Regions from separate parts of the Comamonas sp. MYb69 genome, predicted to be linked through region 1. Evidence: riboswitches for the same ligand, from Rfam matches in the RefSeq annotation. Region 1 holds a riboswitch; the other holds the start of a gene.
What was found. A riboswitch is a leader RNA that binds a small molecule or an ion and turns the genes downstream of it on or off. The one in region 1 is predicted to bind manganese.
Positions count from the first base shown of each region.

Region 2: it holds a riboswitch for manganese, as region 1 does, so the genes downstream of both, mntP (manganese efflux pump MntP) here and WH303_RS04135 (TMEM165/GDT1 family protein) in region 1, are expected to answer to the same signal.

Region 1 covers NZ_JBBGZG010000002.1:457,017-462,551, reverse strand. The annotation lists gene putA (trifunctional transcriptional regulator/proline dehydrogenase/L-glutamate gamma-semialdehyde dehydrogenase) at 1-2,482, shown strand, start outside; gene WH303_RS04135 (TMEM165/GDT1 family protein) at 2,595-3,167, opposite strand; yybP-ykoY riboswitch at 3,264-3,377, opposite strand; gene WH303_RS04130 (RNA recognition motif domain-containing protein) at 3,609-4,004, shown strand; partial or broken gene WH303_RS04125 (RNA recognition motif domain-containing protein) at 4,260-4,805, shown strand; gene WH303_RS04120 (SDR family oxidoreductase) at 5,014-5,535, opposite strand, start outside.
Region 2 covers NZ_JBBGZG010000004.1:160,805-166,339, reverse strand. The annotation lists gene WH303_RS07085 (O-acetylhomoserine aminocarboxypropyltransferase/cysteine synthase family protein) at 1-157, shown strand, start outside; gene WH303_RS07080 (OmpW/AlkL family protein) at 274-885, opposite strand; gene WH303_RS07075 (DUF808 domain-containing protein) at 1,173-2,174, opposite strand; gene mntP (manganese efflux pump MntP) at 2,618-3,187, opposite strand; yybP-ykoY riboswitch at 3,207-3,372, opposite strand; gene WH303_RS07065 (NCS1 family nucleobase:cation symporter-1) at 3,790-5,322, shown strand; gene WH303_RS07060 (aspartate/glutamate racemase family protein) at 5,338-5,535, shown strand, end outside.

The sequences.
Region 1 (5,535 bases):
CCAGTATGAGTTCCAGTGCCTGCACGGCATGGGCGAGCCGCTGTACGAGCAGGTCGTGGGCCGCAACGCCAGCGAAAACCTGGGCCGCCCCTGCCGCATCTATGCCCCGGTGGGCACGCATGAAACCCTGCTGGCCTACCTGGTGCGCCGCCTGCTGGAGAACGGTGCCAACACCAGCTTTGTGAACCGCATTGCCGACCAGGACATCCCCCTGGCCAAGCTGGTGGAAAACCCCGTGACCACCGCCCAGCAATGGGCGCAGAGCGAAGGCCAGCTGGGCCTGCCCAACCCGCACATTGCCCAGCCGCGCGCGCTGTATGGCGCAAGCCGCAGCAATTCGGCAGGGCTCGACCTGTCCAACGACAACCGCCTGCGTGCGCTGCAGCAAGACCTGCAAGCCAGCGCCCAGATGGCCTGGCATGCCCAGCCGATGCTGGCCGATGGCGCGCCCGCCTCCACCCAGGCCAGCGAACCGGTGCTGAACCCGGCCGACCACAGCGACCAGGTCGGCACGGTCACGCAGGCATCGACCGAGCAGGTGGAGTTTGCACTGGCCGCCGCCCAGGCCGCCGCCGCCCGCTGGCAGGCCACCCCGCCCGCCCAGCGCGCCGATTGCCTCGCCCAGGCCGGTGACCTGCTTGAAGCCCATATGCCCACCCTGATGGGTGTGCTGGTGCGCGAGGCCGGCAAGACCTGCGCCAACGCGATTGCCGAGGTGCGCGAGGCCGTGGACTTTCTGCGCTTTTACGCCGCCCAGGTGCGCAGCTGGGGCCAGGCGGATTACCAGGCGCTGGGCCCGGTGGTCTGCATCAGCCCCTGGAACTTCCCGCTGGCCATCTTCAGCGGCCAGATTGCCGCCGCGCTGGCCGCCGGCAACACCGTGCTGGCCAAGCCAGCCGAGCAGACCCCGCTGATCGCCGCTGCCGCCGTGCAGGCGCTGTGGCAGGCCGGCGTGCCGCGCGATGTGTTGCAGCTGCTGCCGGGCACCGGCGAGACCGTGGGTGCCCGCCTGGTGGGCGACCACCGCGTGCAGGCCGTCATGTTCACCGGCTCGACCGAGGTGGCTCGCATTCTGCAAAAGACGCTGGCCCAGCGCCTCGATGCCCAAGGCCAGCCCGTCACCCTGGTGGCCGAGACCGGCGGCCAGAACGCGATGATCGTGGATTCGTCCGCGCTGGCCGAGCAGGTCGTGGTCGATGTGCTGTCCTCGGCCTTTGACTCGGCCGGCCAGCGCTGCTCGGCGCTGCGTGTGCTCTGCGTGCAGGAAGAAGCGGCCGACCGCCTGCTGCACATGCTGCGCGGCGCGATGCAGGAGCTCCAGCTGGGCAACCCCTGCCAGCTCAAGACCGATGTCGGCCCCGTGATCGACGCCGAGGCCAAGGGCGTCATCGACCAGCACATTGCCCGCATGCAGGCCGCTGGCCACCAGGTCTGGCAAAACAGCGGCGCCAGCGCGCAAGGCACCTTTGTGCCGCCCACGGTGATCGCCATCGGCCAGCTCTCCGAGCTCAAGCGCGAGGTCTTTGGCCCGGTGCTGCATGTGCTGCGCTACCGCCGCGAGAACCTGCCCCAGCTGCTGGCCGACATCAATGCCACCGGCTACGCGCTCACCCTGGGCCTGCACACCCGCATTGACGAGACCATCAACCAGGTGGTCAATGCCGCGCATGCCGGCAATATCTATGTGAACCGCAACATCGTCGGCGCCGTCGTCGGCGTGCAGCCCTTTGGTGGCGAAGGCCTGTCGGGCACGGGCCCCAAGGCCGGCGGCCCGCTGTACATGCTGCGCCTGCTCAGCCGCATGCCGGCCACGGCCACCGTGGATGCGCTGGCCCACCTGCCGCGCATGGCCGGTAGCGAGGCCCCGGCCGCCCGCGCCGGCCAGCGCGGCAATGCCCACGGCCTGGAACAGGCCGATGCCGCCCCCGCCGCTGCGCTGGAGGCGCTGCAAAGCTGGGCCAGCCAGCAAGGCCAGGGCGATCTGGCAGCGCTGTGCCAGCGCTATGCCGCCCATACCGGCAACGGTTTTGCGGCCGAGCTGCCCGGCCCCACCGGGGAGCGCAATCTGTATGTGCTGAGCGGCCGTGCGCGCGTGGGCTGCGTAGCCAGCACTAGCAGCCTGCTGCTGGCCCAGCTCGCTGCCGTGCTCGCTGCTGGCTCCTCCGCCGTGTGGCCCGCGGGCAGCAGCCACGCCAGCCTGCTGGCCCAGCTGCCTACCTCGGTGCGTGCCTCGGTGCAATTGTCTGCGCACAGCGAGCAGGCCTTTGTGCAGTCCGAAGCCTTTGATGCGCTGATCGTCGATGCGGCCAGCGGCTGGCTGCCCACGGCCAGCCGCCTGGCCGGCCGCGCCGGCGCCATCGTGCCGATCACCGCCCAGGCCGCCGATGGCAGCGTGCCGCTGTTCCGCCTGCTGGCCGAGCATGCCATCAGCATCAACACCGCAGCGGCCGGCGGCAATGCCAGCTTGATGACCTTGGACTGAGGCTGAAGCTTGGGGCGTAGCCCCATCAAAAAAGGGCTCGAGATCGCAAGATCCCCAGCCCTTTTATTTATTTAGTTAGGGCGTTGCAGTGTTGCAAGCGCCGCCAGCGCTATCAGTCCATCGTCGTGAACAGCGCGGCCACCCCCAGCACCAGGAAGATCACCGCGCAGACGCGGTGGATCCAGCGGATCGGCAGTTTCTTGGTGATCTTGTCGCCAAACCAGACCACCGGCGCATTGGCCAGCATCATGCCGATCGTGGTGCCAGCAACCACCCAGTAATAAGAAGCGGGGTACTTGGCGGCCAGGCCCACGGTGGCCAGCTGGGTCTTGTCGCCCATCTCGGCCAGGAAGAACAGCAGCACCGTGGTGCCGAACACGCCCCAGCGGCCGCTGCTCTTGCCCGCTTCGTCCTCGTCGATCTTGTCGGGGATCAGCATCCAGCCGGCCATCAGGATAAAGGACACGCCCAGAATCCAGCGCAGCACATCGGGGCCCAGCATCGTGGTGATCCAGGCGCCAACGGCACCGGCCAGCGCATGGTTGACCAGCGTCGAGACAAAGATGCCCAGCACAATGAGCCAGGGTTTGCGGTATTTGGCAGCGAGGACAAGGGACAGCAGCTGTGTCTTGTCGCCCATTTCGGCAAGGGCAACGACAGCGGTCGAGAGGAGAAAGGCTTCCATGGAGTGGGGATCGTTATTGCAGCCGGATATAGCAAGACAGCATTGACCGCATCGCGACTCCGGCATTGGATCGCAACGTGGTCAATGGTCTCGCCCAGCATCCTCATCACCAGATGCCGTGTACGCCATAGGCCGCGAAGGCCCAAGTTTGTTGACGCACACTCTGCGGCGCATCGCGCGCCCAGCAGGCTACTCCCCAAAGACTGGCGCATCATACGCCCAAAAGCGATGTTGCGCCGCAACACCTACGCCCGCCAGGGAAAATACCAAGGGCTGGTTGCGGGAACTGTCAACACAGCGTAAGGCGATTCACCCATAATGGTGAAGCTCAATGTGCCCCCGGGTACACTAGAGCGCGCGGTGATCCGTCTTGGAAGTTGTCACAGGTTTGTTGATTGCATCAGGCTCCATCGCTTTTTTTACTTTTTTCGGAGTCCTCAAATGGGCAACAAACTTTACGTGGGCAACCTGCCTTACTCTTTCCGTGACAGCGATCTGGAAAGCACTTTCAGCCAATTCGGTACCGTCTCCAGCGCCAAGGTCATGATGGAACGTGACACCGGCCGTTCCAAGGGCTTCGGCTTTGTGGAAATGGGTTCGGACGCTGAAGCACAAGCTGCTATCGAAGGCGTGAACGGCCAAGGCTTTGGCGGTCGTAACCTGGTCGTGAACGAAGCACGTCCAATGGAAGCACGTCCTCCACGCAGCGGCGGCTTCGGCGGCGGTGGTGGTGGCCGTGGTTTCGGCGGTGGTGATCGCGGCGGCTTCGGCGGCGGTGGTGATCGCGGTGGCTTCGGCGGCGGTGGCCGTGGTGGCTACGGTGGCGGCAGCTACTAAGCACATCGCATCCAAAACCTCTGAGAGGTTTTGACAGTGAGATGACGGGTTTTCCCGGAAAAAAGGCCTCTTTGAGGCCTTTTTTGCATCTGGTTGCAGCTTCTGCGCCACAACTGAGGGGCACAACTATGCCATTCTCGGTTTTTATGCCAGAAAATAAAGGATGGAGCATTCCTCCATTGGGCTACTGCGATAGATGACCGGTGTTCTACAGGGCGCGATCGCATTATTTAAGAGTTATCAGGAGTCCCTCAAATGGGCAACAAGCTTTACGTCGGTAATTTGCCATACCAGGTTCGCGACAACGATCTGGAACAGGCCTTTGGTCAGTTTGGCAGCGTAACCAGCGCCAAGGTGATGATGGAACGCGACACGGGTCGCTCCAAGGGTTTCGGTTTTGTAGAAATGGGCAGCGATGAAGAAGCCCAAGCTGCGGTCAACGGTCTGAACGGTCAGCCCCTGGGCGGTCGCAATCTGGTCGTGAACGAAGCACGCCCCATGGAGCCCCGTCCTCCCCGCAGCGGCGGTGGTGGTTTTGGCGGCCCACGCGGTGGTGGCTTTGGCGGCGGCGGCGGTAACCGTGGCGGCTTTGGCGGCGGTGGTGGCTACGGCGGCGGTGGTGGCGGTGGCTACGGCGGCGGCGGTGGCTACGGCGGCGGTGGTGGCGGTGGCTACGGCGGCGGCGGTGGTGGTGGTTACGGCGGTGGCGGCGGCGGTGATCGCGGCGGCTACGGCGGCGGCGGTGGCGGCGGTGGTTATGGCGACCGCGGTGGTCGCGATGGCGGCCGTGGCGGCAATGACCGCGACTTTGGTGGTGGCGATCGTGGCGGTGAGCGCGATGGCGGCTTCCGCAGCCCCTACGGCAATGGTTCGCGCAACCGCGGCGGCAACCAAGGCTACGACAACAACGACGACTATTGATGCCTGCAGGCACAGCCCGGCGCTGTGCCGCACCGCAACGACAAAGCCCCGCCAGGGGCTTTTTTCATGCCCGGCTCAGGACCTGCTTTCAGTCTTGACCCGGTGGCGCCTCTTGCACCCGCTCGCGGTGGCGGTGCTTGCGCGGGCGGTTGGCCAGCGCGCGGTCATAGAGGGCATTGGGCAGGCAGCGCAACAGCTTGGCCACCCAGCCCATCTGCCAGGGGATGACGGCATAGCTGCGCGCCTTGGCAATCACCGCAAAGGCCTGGTCGGCAAAGGCCTCGGGCTGCATCAGGAAGGGCATGCCATAGCGGTTGTGGCTGGTGAGCGGCGTGGCGACAAAGCCCGGGCAGATGGTGACCACCTGCACGCCGCTGCGCTGTAGTTCCACCCGCAGGCTCTCGCAGTAGCTGATGACCGCCGCCTTGCTGGCGCAGTAGGCGCCATGGCCAGGCAGGCCGCGTATGCCGGCCACGCTGGCAATACCGACCAGCTTGCCGCTGCCGCGCGCCTGCATGGGCCGCACAAAGGCATGGAAGGTCGCGGCCATGCCAATCACATTGGTCGCATAAGTCTGGGCCATGACCTCCAGGTCCTCGCGCTCGGCCGT
Region 2 (5,535 bases), on a different contig from region 1:
GCTGGCGACGCACCCGGCTTCGACCACGCACCGCCAATTGGACAGCGCAGAGCTGGATAAAGCCGGCGTGAGCGAAGGCATGGTGCGCCTCTCGGTCGGCATCGAGCATGTCGATGACCTGCTGGCCGATCTGGAGCAGGCGCTGGCCCAGGTCTGAGGGTCCGTCGCGCATAAAAAAGAGCCGCTTGCATAAAAAAGAGCCGCTTTCAGTAAGCGGCTCAATCACAGTGCTCTTTGGCTCCTGAACCACCAGGAGCGGGTTGTAGACCCCTTTTAGAAACGGTAGCCCACACCGACACCCAGCAACCAAGGATCCACCTTGAAGGTGCCCACCTTGGTGCCGGCCGAGCGCACATCGGTCTTGATGTAGACCTTCTTCACATCGACGTTGATCGACCAGTGCTTGTCCAGCATGTAGTCAAAGCCGATCTGCAGCGCCGGGCCAAAGCTGTTCTTCTTGATCGATGGATCGAGCGCGGCCTCGACGGCCGGCGCAAAGTTCACGTTCGAGAAGCGCGTGTAGTTCACACCAGCGCCCAGGTAGGGCTTGAAGGCGCCCATATTGGTGAAGTGGTACTGCGCGAGCAGGCTGGGCGGCAGGTGCTTGAGCGTGCCGATCTTGGCGCCGTCCGAGCGCAGGTCGTGCTTTTGCGGATAGGTCAGCACCAGCTCGGCCGCGATATTGGGCGTGAAGAAATAGGTCACATCCACTTCGGGAATCGTCTTGTCATTGATCGACAGACCCAGGCCGGTGGAGTCCTTGTTGGCGCTGTCCAGATGCACGGCGCGCACACGCACCTGCCAGGGGCTTTGCGCCTCTTGTGCCATCGCCGCGCCCGACGCCATTGCACATACAGCTGCCGCTGCCAACATCATTTTTTTCATCGTCATTGCCCTCGCTGCGATCTTGCTCGCATGGATTGAAAAGTAGCTGAACCCAGGCCGCATCTGCATGCCCCCACCCGCGCCAAGCGCCGTATCTGAAGGCGGCAGAGCAGTTTCTGCTGTCCATGCCTGCATCTTCTGCTTTAGCGGGCTGTACGGCCCTGACCCAGATCAACGAGACAAAACAAGCGATGAAAAAAGGCGGCCCGCTGTTGCGATGCCGCCTTCTGCTTCTTGCTGGCCGCGCCCGAGGGGCGCGGCCAGCAGCCATGCGCTGCTGCTTGCGATCAGTGCCCGCGCAGCTTGTGCCAGGCCTCCACCGCCAGCACCACCAGGCCACCAATGGCTGCACCAACAGCCACATGCACCAGCGTTGGGGCCAGCAGTGCCACCACGCCACCCATCGGGGCTACGGTACTCTCCAACCAGTGCTCGATCGGGCCAATGCCATGCACCAGCAGGCTGCCGCCCACCATGAACATCGCAGCCGTTCCGACAATCGACAGGCCACGCATCAGCCAGGGCGTAAACGCAATCAGGCCCCGGCCAAAAGCCTTGGCAGCGGCACTGGTCTTGCGCATCAGCCACATGCCCACATCGTCCATGCGCACAATACCGGCGACCAGGCCATAGACAAACACGGTGATCGCCAGCGCCACGGCCACCAGCACTGCAAACTGCTCCCACAGCGGCTTGCTGGCCACAGTGCCCAGCGCGATGGCGATGATTTCTGCAGACAGAATGAAATCGGTACGCACCGCACCCGCCACCTTGGCTTTTTCATAGGCCACAGGGTCCATGTTTTTCTCGCTGGCAGCCTTCACGGATGATGGCGCCACGCCCATCTGCGCAGCCTGCTCGGACTCCTTGACGGCATCATGGGGCGCCTGTTTGCCGGGCTTGTGGAACAGGCTCAGCACCTTCTCCACCCCTTCAAAACACAGAAAAGCGCCGCCAAGCATCAACAGCGGCGTGATCAACCAAGGCGCAAAAGCACTGATCAAAAGCGCTGCCGGCACCAAGATGACTTTGTTTTTGAGCGATCCCTTGGCCACCGCCCAGACCACCGGCAACTCCCGGTTGGCCTTGACCCCAGTCACCTGCTCGGCGTTCAGCGCCAGGTCATCGCCCAGCACCCCCGCCGTCTTTTGCACCGCCACCTTGGTCTGCGTGGCCACATCGTCCAGGATGGCCGTGCTCTTGCCCGCAGCCGTCTTGGTCATCAGCGCCACATCGTCAAGCAAGGTCGCAATATCATCGAGCAACATCAACAAACCAGCACCTGCCATTACGCACTCCCTGTCTAAATTCGGTGGCAAATCATAGCGATTTCACAAAGCAATGCCGTGTCAGGCCCCGTAAAACGGTGATTTCTACGTTTTGTTGGAGCTTGTTCACAAAACTTTATGCAGACCTTGTCAACAACTTCAGCCTGCGGCCCGTTGTACACCCATCTACACCAGAAAGGTGAAAGGACTGAAATGACTGAAGTGTTTGCTATTTGGCCTGAAGACGAACGTGACCGTAAGCGTGCTCCTGCCCGCTTCTGATACCAGCGCAGCCTGCAAGCGGTTGAGCCAGACCTAAAAACCCGGCACCCGCAGCGATTGCAAGCCCACTGATCTCTCTCACTTAAGCCCCGCTCTGCGGGGCTTTGTTTTGCCTGTAGCAACGCTCCTACAGCGCAAAACGCAGCCAAGCCCTCCGCCATGCCAGCAGAGGGCTTTGGCTTTTACACCGCCACCATGTGCTCGTACAGGATCAGCGAGCCAATCGCAATTAGCACCACACCACCCACCGCCTCTGCCCAGCGGCCGGTGATATTGCCCAGCACGCGGCCGACCATCACGCCCAGGGTCACCATCGCAAAGGTGGCAAAGCCGATGCTGAGCGCAACGACGGTGATGTTCACATCCAGAAATGCCAGGCCCACGCCTACCGCCATCGCGTCGATGCTGGTGGCAAAGCCGGTGGCCACCAGCAGCCAGAAGCCATGGCGCGCGGGCCGGCTCATCTCGGGCTCATCGGCGCTTTGAAAGGCACCCAGCACCATGCGGCCGCCCAGCACCAAGAGCAGCACAAAAGCAATCCAGTGGTCCCAGGCCTTCACATAATCGGCCGCGGCATAGCCCAGCGCCCAGCCCACCAGCGGCGTGATGGCCTCGATAACACCAAAGATCAGGCCGGTGCGCAGTGCCTCGGACCAACGGGGTTTGACAAGGGCAGAGCCTTTGCCAATCGCGGCGGCAAAGGCATCGGTAGACATGGCAAGCGCCAACAGGGAAATGGAAGCAGCGTTCATCGGAGGTTCTTCTAGGACAGTCGGGCATGAGCACAACGGCATGCCACCACTGCCCGACCGAGGTCGTGCTGGCATGCCGATGGTCTCGCCAACCGAAGAACGGATGTCTGCGCCACAGCATGCGAAATGCCGAGTATGTTGACGCAGACGCTTCCAGCGCGGAAGCAGGCTACTCCCCAAGGGAGCCCGCAGTCTAAACGCTGCGCAGCGCTTCGGAGCACATGGCCCCAAACGCGCCAAGTTCTTTAGGAATGGATCGCATTTCTGTCTTGCTGTTGCGGCCTGGACCCAGCAAAACGCCAGCCGCTACAAGCCGAAACATGAGCAAGCTCATGTATTGCAGCTCTCCCTTGGCACCCTCTGACAGAGGCAGCCAAGGCGTCTCCCAAGTAACAGTGTGGCACTTCACCCAGGGTTGCCCCTAGTTCATTTTCAGGTGTTTTGTATACACTTAATGTATGCATATGTGCACACAACGCATAGCCATTGAGGCCTGTTTTGTGCTGCACATGCCATGCATGGACCCGCGCACATGACGAGACAAACCCGGCCGCCAGGCCGCAAATAAGGCGCAGCTGGATGCGCCCGATCCAAGGATGTCAATGACCGATCTTGCAGCAGACCAGAACGCAGGCTTTGCCTTCAATCCCGCACAGCAGCGCCCGGCAGCGGCCGGTGCCTTGCCCGCCGGCGTATGCCCCTCGCTCTACAACAAAGACCTCGCGCCCACCAAGAAAGACAGCCGCTCCTGGGGTGCCTACAGCCTGTTCACGCTCTGGGCCAATGATGTGCACAGCCTGGGCAACTACGCCTTTGCCATCGGCCTGTTTGCGCTGGGCCTGGGCGGCTGGCAGATTCTGACGGCGCTGATGATGGGCGCCGCCTTGCTGTTTGTGCTGCTGACCTTGTCGGGCTTCATGGGCCCCAAGACGGGCGTGCCTTTTCCGGTGATGAGCCGCATCAGCTTTGGCACCCGGGGCGCGCAGATCCCGGCCTTGATCCGGGGCGGTGTCGCGATTGCCTGGTTCGGCATCCAGACCTACCTGGCCTCCAAGGTGCTCGATGTGCTGTTGATCACCCTCTTCCCCAGCCTGCAGGCGCTGCTGGCGCACCAGGTGCTGGGCCTGCCGGTGCTCGGCTGGATCAGCTTCAGCCTGCTGTGGGTGGTGCAGACGATGATTGCCTGCTGGGGCATGGAGAGCATCCGCAAGTACGAGGCCTTTGCCGGCCCGGTGATTCTGGTGACCTTTATCGCGCTGGCCGGCTGGGTGCTGTACAGCTCGGGCGGCAAGATCCAGTGGACGGCGCCCAAGCCCAGCACAGGTGCGGCGATGTGGGTGCAGATCATGGGTGCAGCCTCGCTGTGGGTCGCTATCTATGGCACCTTTGTGCTCAATTTCTGTGACTTCACCCGGGGTGCCACCTCGCGCAGCGCCGTGGTCAAGGGCAACTTCTGGGGTATCCCCATCAACATGCTGATCTTCGGCCTGATCGTCGTCGTGCTGACCGGCGGCCAGCTGGCGATCGATGGCACGCTGATCCTGAGCCCGACCGACATCGTCGAGAAGATCCCCAACAAGCCCTTGCTGGTGCTCGCCAGCCTGTCGCTGCTGATCCTGACCATCGCCGTCAACCTGATGGCCAACTTTGTCGCCCCCGCGCTGGCCCTGGCCAACCTGCTGCCGCGCCAGCTCAACTTCCGCCGCGCGGCCCTCGTCAGCGCCATCCTCGGCTTTGTGATCCTGCCCTGGAACCTCTACGATTCGCCGCTGGTGATCCTGTATTTCCTGGGCGGTCTGGGCTCGTTCCTGGGCCCACTGTTTGGCATCGTGATGGCCGACTACTGGCTGATCCGCAAGCAGCGCGTGCATGTGCCAGCGCTCTACAGCGATGACCGCAACGGCCCTTACCATTACGAAAACGGCGTCAACCGCCGCGCCATCCAGGCCCTGGTGCCCTCGGCCCTGATTGCGCTGCTTTTCGCCTTTTTGCCGGCGCTCGAATCGGTATCGCACTTTTCCTGGTTCATTGCGGCCGGGCTCGGCGGCCTGTTCTACTGGCTGCTGACGCCCAAGGGCCAGCACTATGAAGACCAGGACGGCGAGGCCATTGCCGTGAACCATGCCCAACATTGAGACGGAGTTTTTTGCATGCGCATCCTGATCGTGAACGTCAACACCACCGAGAGCATGACCGAGGCCATCGGCGCCCAGGCGCGCCGGGCAGCCGCACCGGGCACCGAGATCGTCGCCCTCACCCCGCGCTTTGGCGCCGAATCGGTAGAAGGCAATTTTGAGAGCTACCTCTGCGCTGTCGGCGTGATGGATGCCGTCATGCGCTATGACCAG